Regions from separate parts of the Streptomyces sp. NPDC086519 genome, predicted to be linked through region 1. Evidence: riboswitches for the same ligand, from Rfam matches in the RefSeq annotation. Region 1 holds a riboswitch; the other holds the start of a gene.

Evidence for each region. Region 1 has a riboswitch for S-adenosylmethionine ahead of thrC (threonine synthase). Riboswitches for the same ligand answer to the same signal wherever they lie in the genome.
Region 2: it holds a riboswitch for S-adenosylmethionine, as region 1 does, so the genes downstream of both, AB0P24_RS44395 (putative leader peptide) here and thrC (threonine synthase) in region 1, are expected to answer to the same signal.

Annotation. Positions count from the first base shown of each region.
Region 1 is NZ_JBFBJL010000006.1:57,464-61,874, forward strand. Features, by position in the region: gene AB0P24_RS08185 (cold-shock protein) at 58-264, opposite strand; gene AB0P24_RS08190 (MoaD/ThiS family protein) at 733-1,008, opposite strand; gene thrC (threonine synthase) at 1,053-2,336, opposite strand; SAM riboswitch class I at 2,355-2,516, opposite strand; gene AB0P24_RS08200 (glucosyl-3-phosphoglycerate synthase) at 2,674-3,618, shown strand; gene AB0P24_RS08205 (trehalose-6-phosphate synthase) at 3,713-4,411, shown strand, end outside.
Region 2 is NZ_JBFBJL010000097.1:6,838-11,248, forward strand. Features, by position in the region: partial or broken gene AB0P24_RS44385 (LLM class flavin-dependent oxidoreductase) at 105-686, shown strand; gene AB0P24_RS44390 (DUF1684 domain-containing protein) at 753-1,577, shown strand; SAM riboswitch class IV at 1,667-1,780, shown strand; gene AB0P24_RS44395 (putative leader peptide) at 1,816-1,932, shown strand; gene AB0P24_RS44400 (ABC transporter substrate-binding protein) at 2,146-3,765, shown strand; gene AB0P24_RS44405 (ABC transporter permease) at 3,769-4,411, shown strand, end outside.

The DNA.
Region 1 (4,411 bases):
TGCGAGCCCCTCAGCAGAAAAACAGAAGAACGTCGCTGCAGTCAGTCGGCGCGTGCTTCAGCTGGTCGCCAGCCGGACCATGTCCGCCTGCGGCCCCTTCTGGCCCTGCGAGATCTCGAAATCGACCCGCTGACCCTCTTCCAGGGTGCGGTAGCCGTCCATCTGAATCGCGCTGTAGTGGACGAAAACATCCGCACCACCGTCGACCGCGATGAAGCCGTACCCCTTCTCCGCGTTGAACCACTTGACGGTGCCCTGAGCCATGCCTAACTCCCCTATTACTGGCCCTTGCACAGATCCACACTTCGCGGATCCGGGTCAGACCTCACCCCCCATTGGTTGGGGGCGTGCGCCGGAACGCGTCGACCGCGGCTGAATGTATCTGTCCAACTGCCGTCTGCAACAGGTCAATCGGACGAGAATTCTGGATGGAAGGGGTCCGGAATGTAGCGAGAATTCGGCCGAATTCAGGGCAAGTCGGGCCCCATAAAGGCCACAAAAGCCGCATATAACCCGCACACTTTGGCTACTTCTTGGCGGGCCTGCGGTATCGAATACGGGGTCCGTGACCTGGAGATCGGGACCGTGTTCCCCAACTGTACCGCGCTCAACCACACAGAATTGCCCCCTCCGCTTCTCTCACGGAGGGGGCAATCGGGTGAACGCTCGGTGACGCCTGTTACCGAAGGTAATGTTCGGTCATTCGATCAGCCTGTCAAGCAGGTCGGCAGGTCAGCCGCCGGCGACGGCCGGGATGATGGAGACGCCGGCCCCGTCCGGGGTGGCGGTCTCCAGGCCCTGCTCGAACCGTACGTCGTCGTCGTTGACGTACACGTTGACGAACCGGCGCAGCTTGCCCTGGTCGTCGAGGACGCGTGCCGAGATCCCGGTGTGGTTCTTCTCCAGGTCGGAGATGACCTCACCGAGGGTGGTCCCTTCGGCGGTGACTTCGGCCTGGCCACCCGTGTAGGTGCGCAGGATGGTGGGGATGCGAACGGTGACGCTCACGTTTTTACCTCCGGTCTGGGGCAACGCCCTATTTCTCAGGGGACTCAGGCGAGCCCGGCCTCACGGAAAGACTCCAGATTCGGGCGAATGGTGGCGGTGAGCCCGGTTCCCGCAACCGCGTCCAGCGTCTTCAGCCCATCACCGGTGTTGAGTACAACGACCGACTTCGCCGGATCAATCAACCCATTCTCGATGAGCTTTTTGGTGACTCCAACCGTCACCCCGCCGGCGGTTTCCGCGAAGATTCCCTCGGTCCGCGCAAGCAGCTTGATGGCATCGACGACCTGCTCGTCGGTGACGTCCTCGACGGCACCGCCGGTGCGGCGCGCGATGTCGAGGACGTACGGGCCGTCGGCCGGGTTGCCGATGGCGAGGGACTTGGCGATGGTGTTCGGCTTCTGCGGCCGCACCACGTCGTGGCCCGCCTTGTAGGCCACCGACACCGGCGAGCACCCCTCGGCCTGCGCACCGAAGATCTTGTAGGGCCTGTCCTCGACGAGCCCGAGCTTGATCAGCTCCTGAAGCCCCTTGTCGATCTTCGTGAGCTGCGAGCCGGAGGCGATCGGGATGACCAGCTGGTCCGGGATCCGCCAGCCGAGCTGCTCGCAGATCTCGTACGCCAGGGTCTTGGAGCCCTCCGCGTAGTACGGCCGCAGGTTGACGTTGACGAAGCCCCAGCCCTCGCCGGCCGGGTCACCGATCAGCTCGGAGCAGAAACGGTTCACGTCGTCGTAGTTGCCCTCGATGCCGATGAGCTCGCCGCCGTAGATCGCGGCCATGACGACCTTGCCCTGCTCCAGGTCGTGCGGGATGAACACACAGGAGCGCAGGCCGGCCCGGGCGGCGGCGGCACCGACCGCGCCGGCCAGGTTGCCGGTGGAGGAGCAGGAGAGGGTGGTGTAGCCGAAGGCGCGGGCGGCCTCCACGGCCTGGGCGACGACGCGGTCCTTGAAGGAGTGCGTCGGGTTGCCGGAGTCGTCCTTCACGTACAGCCCGCCGGTCACCCCGAGCTCACGGGCCAGGTTGTCGGCCTGGACGAGCTTGGTCCAGCCAGGGTTGATGTTCGGCTTGGTCGCCACGTCCGCGGGGACGGGCAGCAGCGGCGCGTAGCGCCAGATGTTCGCGGGACCCGCCTCGATGCGCTTGCGGAGCTCCTCGGTGTCGTAGGCCGAGAAGTCGTACGCGATCTCCAGCGGGCCGAAACACTCCTCGCAGGCGAACACCGGGCCGAGCGGAACCCGGTGACCGCACTCGCGGCAGCTGAGGGCCGCGGCGGGACCGAGGTCGACGGTGGAATCCGTGGTGCTTGCAACAGTCTGCACAGCCATGTGAGGCGAGGCCCTTTCTCCTCATCTTCCTCACGACGCATCTCGCCGTGAGACGGATTTGGCACCTTCCCTAGCCGGGAGCCTCGCGAGCGATCGACACTGATCGGCGATCTACGAGTACCGACTGGAGGGTTGCCGGGGCTTCATCGGGCCGTTTCCCTCTGCCCCTCTGGATGAGCTGTATGCGGTTGTCAACGCCGGGTGACCCCAGGACATGCGATGGTCATCGGCGTTGTTCAAGACTGTAACCGAAGGCCAGGACAGTTGAGAGAGTCGTCCGTACCGCGAGATGGATCACACGTCGTCGTGTGGCCGTGACAGTGAGGAGCCGCTGACCGTGCTGGAAGAAGTCGAGCGCTGGCTGGCCACCCGCTCCTGGTCCGTGACCGAACGTCCGCTGCACAAGGTGATGGCCGCCAAGCGGTCCTCCGGGCAGACGGTCAGCGTCGTGCTGCCCGCTCTGAACGAGGAGGAGACCGTCGGCGACATCGTCGCGATCATCCGCCACGACCTCATGCAGCAGGTGCCGCTCGTCGACGAGATCGTGGTCGTCGACTCCGGCTCCACCGACCGCACGGCGGCCGTCGCCGCGGCGGCCGGCGCCCGCGTCGTGCACCGCGACGCGATCCTGCCCCGCCTCCCCGCCGTCCCCGGCAAGGGCGAGGTCCTCTGGCGCTCCCTCCTGGTCACCACCGGGGACGTCGTCTGCTTCATCGACGCCGACCTGCGGGACTTCTCCTCCGACTTCGTCACCGGAATCGTCGGCCCGCTGCTGACCGACCCGGACGTGGACCTGGTCAAGGCGATGTACGACCGCCCGCTCGGCGGCGCCGCCGGACAGGGCGGCCGGGTCACCGAACTGATGGCCCGCCCGCTGCTGAACATGCACTGGCCCCAGCTGGCCGGTTTCGTCCAGCCGCTGGGCGGCGAGTACGCGGCCCGCCGCTCCCTGCTGGAACAGCTCCCCTTCCCGGTCGGCTACGGCGTGGAGCTGGGCATGCTGGTCGACGCCCTGCACCTGGTGGGGCTCGACGCGCTGGCGCAGGTCGACGTGGGCGTCCGCAAACACCGCCACCAGGACGGCCAGGCCCTCGGCCGGATGTCCGCCGCGATCTACCGCACGGCCCAGCTGCGGCTCGCCCGCGGCCACCTGATCCGCCCCTCCCTCACCCAGTTCGAACGAGGCGAGGACGGCTTCGAACCGCGCACCTACTCCGTGGACACGGAGGAACGGCCGCCGATGGTGGAGATCACGGAGTACGCCGAGCGCCGGGTGGCGTGACTTCGCCGTACGGCCGTATACGGCGGCGCGTCGGGCATGCCCGTACGTTTGAGCGTTTACGGGCGGGGCTAGGTTCAGGCCTATGGCTTCTCCCATGGCTTCCACCGGCGGTGCCGAGGTGCTGGTCGCCTCGAACCGCGGACCGGTCTCGTACGAGCTGCGCCCCGACGACGCGGGCGGCTCGCTGCACGCCAGACGGGGCGGCGGCGGGCTGGTCTCGGGCCTGTCGGCCATCGGGCCGGACGCGAACGCGGTGTGGGTGTGCGCGGCGCTGAGCGACGGCGACCGGGAGGCGGTGCGGCGGGCCGAGGGCGGCCGGCTGCCGGCCGGGGACACCGGCGGGCAGCAGGTCCGGATGCTCGACATCGACGCGGACGTGTTCTCCGACGCGTACAACGGCATCGCGAACTCGGTGCTGTGGTTCGTCCACCACATGCTCTACCAGACCCCGCTGGAGCCCGTCTTCGACGCGGAGTTCCGGCGGCAGTGGGGTTCGTACCAGGCCTACAACCGCGCCTTCGCCGAGGCGCTGGCGCAGGAGGCGGGCGAGGGCGCGGTGGTGGTCATCCAGGACTACCACCTGGCCCTGGCCCCGCGGATGCTGCGCCGGCTGCGCCCGGACCTCCGCATCGGCCACTTCTCCCACACCCCCTGGGCGCCGCCGGACTACTTCCGGCTGCTGCCCGACGACATCGCGGCGGAGCTGCTGAGCGGGATCCTGGGCGCCGACCACGCGGCGTTCCTGACGCGGCGCTGGGCGGACGCGTTCGTCGCCTGCTGTCACGCGGTGCTG
Region 2 (4,411 bases), on a different contig from region 1:
AGCGCCGGGCCCTTGTACACATGACTGACAAGAAGCTGTCACACACGGATCGGAATGCGGGTTCGGCCGACGCCCGTTCGCACTGGCATGACTGTTGGAGTAGCGCCCGGCTGCGCGAGTTCCTCACCGCCCTGCGGCAGTTGACCACGACCGGCACGGCCGACTTCCACGGCGAGCTGCTCACCGCCACCACACCCGTACCGGCGCGGGTACCGGGTGCGGGGAGCGGTGTCCCCCTGCTGGTCGCGGCGATGGGGCCGCAGGCTCTGCGGGCCGGCGGCGAGCTGGCGGACGGGATCCTGCCCTACCTGGCGGGACCACGCGCCCTGGCGGACCACATCGTGCCCGCCCTGACCTCCGCGGCCGAGGCCGCAGGCCGCCCCGCGCCCAGGATCGTGGCCCTGGTGCCCGGCGTGGTCACGGACGACGTCGGCGCTGTGCGGGCCAAGGCCGCCGAGAACCTCGCCTCCTACGAACAGATCCCGTCCTACGCGCGGGTCATCGAACTCTCCGGCGGCCGACGGGCCGCCGACCTGGCCGTGATCGGCGACGAGAAGACGGTCGAGACCGAGGTACGCCGTTACCGCGACGCCGGCGCCACCGAGGTCGTGTTCTCGGGCACCGGGCTCGCGGGAGAAGCCGACCGCCGACGCATCTGGCGGCTCCTCGGCGAACTGGCCCGCTGAGTACACCCGTCGGCCCGACAGCACCTGCCCTGCACGACGGCACCCCCAGCACGAAGGAGATTGCCCATGACCACCGAGGCCACCACCACGGACCTCCACGCCTTCACCGAGACCTGGCTGGAGTGGTACCGCGCCCAGGAGGCCCGGCTCGCCGCACCGCACGGGTTCCTGGCGGTCACCGGCCTGCACTGGCTCGACGACCGACCTCAGCGTTTCCCGGACGCGCCCGGTGCGTGGCGCACCGGCCCCGAAGGCGTGGTCGTAGACCTCGACGAGGGCGAGGAACTGGTCGTCGACGGGACGGCGGTGCGCGGCGAGCACCGCTTCGGCGTGCTTCCCGAGCGCGGCGGCGTCGACGCCCTCTGGGGAGACGCCGTCATCGAGGTCGCCAAGCGCGGCGGCCAGGACATCGTGCGTCCCCGGCACCCGGACGCGCCGCTGCGCACGGCTTTCACCGGAACGCCCGCCTACGCCCCCGACCCGCGCTGGGCCGTGACCGGCCGCTACATCCCCTTCGACACGCCGCGGCCAACCACTGTGGGCGCCGCCGTCGAGGGCCTTGAGCATGTGTACGACGCTCCGGGCAGGATCGAGTTCGAGCTGGACGGGCAGCAGCTGTCGCTGACCGCGTTCCCCGGCCACGGTGCGGGCCGGCTGATGGTGCTGTTCACCGACGCGACCTCCGGGGTCACCACCTACGCGGCCAACCGGGCCCTGGCCCTTGATCCGCCCGCGGCCGACGGCACGGTCGTCCTGGACTTCAACCGCGCCGCGAACCTGCCGTGCGCCTACACCGACCTGGCCACCTGCCCGCTGCCCCCGGCCGAGAACCGGCTGCCGCTGGCGATCGAGGCCGGCCAGAAACTCCCCCGCGAGCGCGGCGGCTCCTGAACCGGACGCACGCTCGCCTCGGACTCCGCTGACGAGGCGTCCTTGTGCGCCATTGACGTACGACAAGACCGCTCCGTACGATCACGGACGGCATTGAGTGTCAGCGTCAAGCCCTGGCTCGCTGACCGGCAACCCTCCCGCGCGGTGGGGTGCTCCAGGTGAAAGCCCGGCGGGATCGCCGACGATCTCCGCAAGCGCGCGACCCCGTGACCGGGGTCGGATCACATGGAGGACCGATATGCGGCACGGTGGTGACATCAGCGCACGCTACGCCGGCGCCACCGTGTTCTCCCGGCTCTCGCGTCGGCGCCACATCGACCTCAAGCGCTCGACCAGCTGTCTCTGTCAGGCCTGACGAGCCTTCCCACCGCTGGTCGCGGTACGGCGTCTGTCGTCGCCCCCGCCTGCGCCTGATCTCCGTCTGTCTTTCATCCCCAGTTTCCCCCTGATCCCCGCCTGCACAGCGCTCCCCCGGCACCGGCGTCGCGCCGGCCGGGGCCGCACGCCCACGCGCGGCCGTGCCCTGCGCCACACCCGTGCCTGGTGACACAAGTAGGAGAAGCCCTCCGTGACTGCACTTTCCGATGTCAGAACCTCCCGGTGGGCGGCACTGACCGCCCTCGTGACCACCAGTGTTCTCCTGACCGCCTGCGGCTCCGGCGGCGGCGATTCCGGCAGCGGCTCCGGGCAGCCCAAGTCCGGCGGCACCCTGACCTTCGCGGTGGGTTCGGACGCCGGCTGCGTGGATCCGCAGCAGGTCGCCAGCAACGAGACCATCTACTCGGTGCGCCAGATCGTTGACTCACTGACGGACCAGGACCCCAGGACCGGCAAGATCGTGCCGTGGCTGGCGAAGAGCTGGGATGTCAGCTCCGACGCCACGACGTTCACGTTCCATCTGAGGTCGGGTGTCACCTTCAGCGACGGCTCGAAGCTGACCGCGCAGGTGGTCAAGGACAACTTCGACGCGGTGCCGAAGCTCGGCGCCCTGGGGACGCTCGCCGAGGGCTATCTGAGCGGCGTCAGGGGCACCACGGTGGTCGACCCGCTCACCGTCAAGGTGACCTTCAGCCAGCCCAACGCCCAGTTCCTGCAAGCCACTTCGACCCACTCGCTGGGGATCGAGTCGTCGGCGAGCGTGAAGAAGACCCCGCAGCAGAAGTGCAGCGACGGCGTGATCGGGTCCGGGCCCTTCGTGCTGAAGCAGTACGTGCAGAACCAGTCGGTCACCCTGGCCAAGCGCACGGGATACGCGTGGGGTTCCTCGCTGTGGAGCAAGAAGGGCGAGGCGTACCTGGACAAACTGGTGTTCAAGGTCGTCCCGGAGGCGGGCGTACGGGCCGGGAGTCTCCAGTCCGGCCAGGTCGACGCGATCAGCAGCGTGGGCAGGGCCAACGAGGCGGCGCTCAAGGGCGGTCAGGTCTCCCTGCAGCGACGGGCCAACCCCGGCGTCGTGTTCGGTCTCGGCCTCAACAACTCGCGGCCGGCCCTGAAGGACGCGGGGGTACGCCAGGCGATTCTGCTGGCCGTCGACCGGCAGCAGATCGCCGACACCGTCTTCCCCACCGGCACCCAGGCGGCGACCAGCGTCCTCGCGCACACCACGCCCGACTACACCAGCCTCGCCCCGGATCTGACGTCTGCCGCGGCCAAGGCCAAGTCGCTGCTGGACGCGGCTGGTTGGAAGACCGGCAGCGACGGAATCCGCGCCAAGGACGGCAAGAAGCTCGGCCTGACCATCGACTGGATCCCCAACGCGGGCACCAACCAGCCCGCGCTGGAGTTGATCCAGCAGCAACTCAAGGCCGTCGGCGTCCAGGTGACCCTCAAGCAACTTCAAGTCACCCAGTTCGCGCCCACGCTGCAGTCGGGTGACTACGACGCGGCCTGGGGCAACGTCACCCGGGCCGACCCCGACATCCTGCGCAGCTCCTTCTCCACCAGGCTGGCCAACTTCTACCGCGTGCCGGCGAGTGGCCTGGACACCGCACTCACCGCGCAGGCGGCAACCACGGACACCGCCAGGCGCAAGCAACTAATCGCCCAGGCGCAGCAGTTGATCGTTCGGAACGCCTACTACGTGCCGATCGTGGAGCTCCAGACCCAACTGGGCGTCTCGAAGAAGGTGCACGACCTGACCTTCGACGCCTCCAGCCGGATCCAGCTGCACGACACCTGGATCGGCTAGCACATGCGCCGCTATGTGATCAAACGGCTTGCCCAGGCGGCCGGGGTGCTGTGGGCGGCCTACACCGTCTCGTTCCTGGTGCTCGACTACCTGCCGGGGGACCCGGTCACGGCGATGGCCAGTGCCGGAATGGACTCGGGGCAGGTCGACCCGCAGCAGATCGCCGCCCTGCGCCACGAGTACGGCTTCGACAAGCCGGTGCTGGTGCAGTACGCCGAGTACCTCGGCCGGGCGGTGCGCGGGGACTTCGGCGACTCGGTGTCCACCGGTCGGCCGGTGACCTCGACGCTGGCCGACGCCCTGCCGCAGACACTGCAGTTGACCGGCGCGGCTCTGCTGCTCGCGGTGCTCCTCGGCGGCGGTCTGGCGGTGCTGGCGACCTACACCGCACAGCGCTGGCTGCGGCAGACGCTGCTGTCACTGCCGCCGCTGGGGGTGTCCGTCCCGACGTTCTGGGTGGGGCTGCTGCTCGTCGAGACGTTCTCCTTCCGGCTGCGCTGGTTCCCCGCGTTCGGCAACGACGGACCGAAGGGGCTGGTGCTGCCGGCCCTGACGCTGGCGGTGCCGACGGGCGCGCAGATCGCCCAGGTGCTGGCGAAGAGCCTGCTGACCGCGCTGGACCAGGCCTATGTGGAGACCGCGCGGG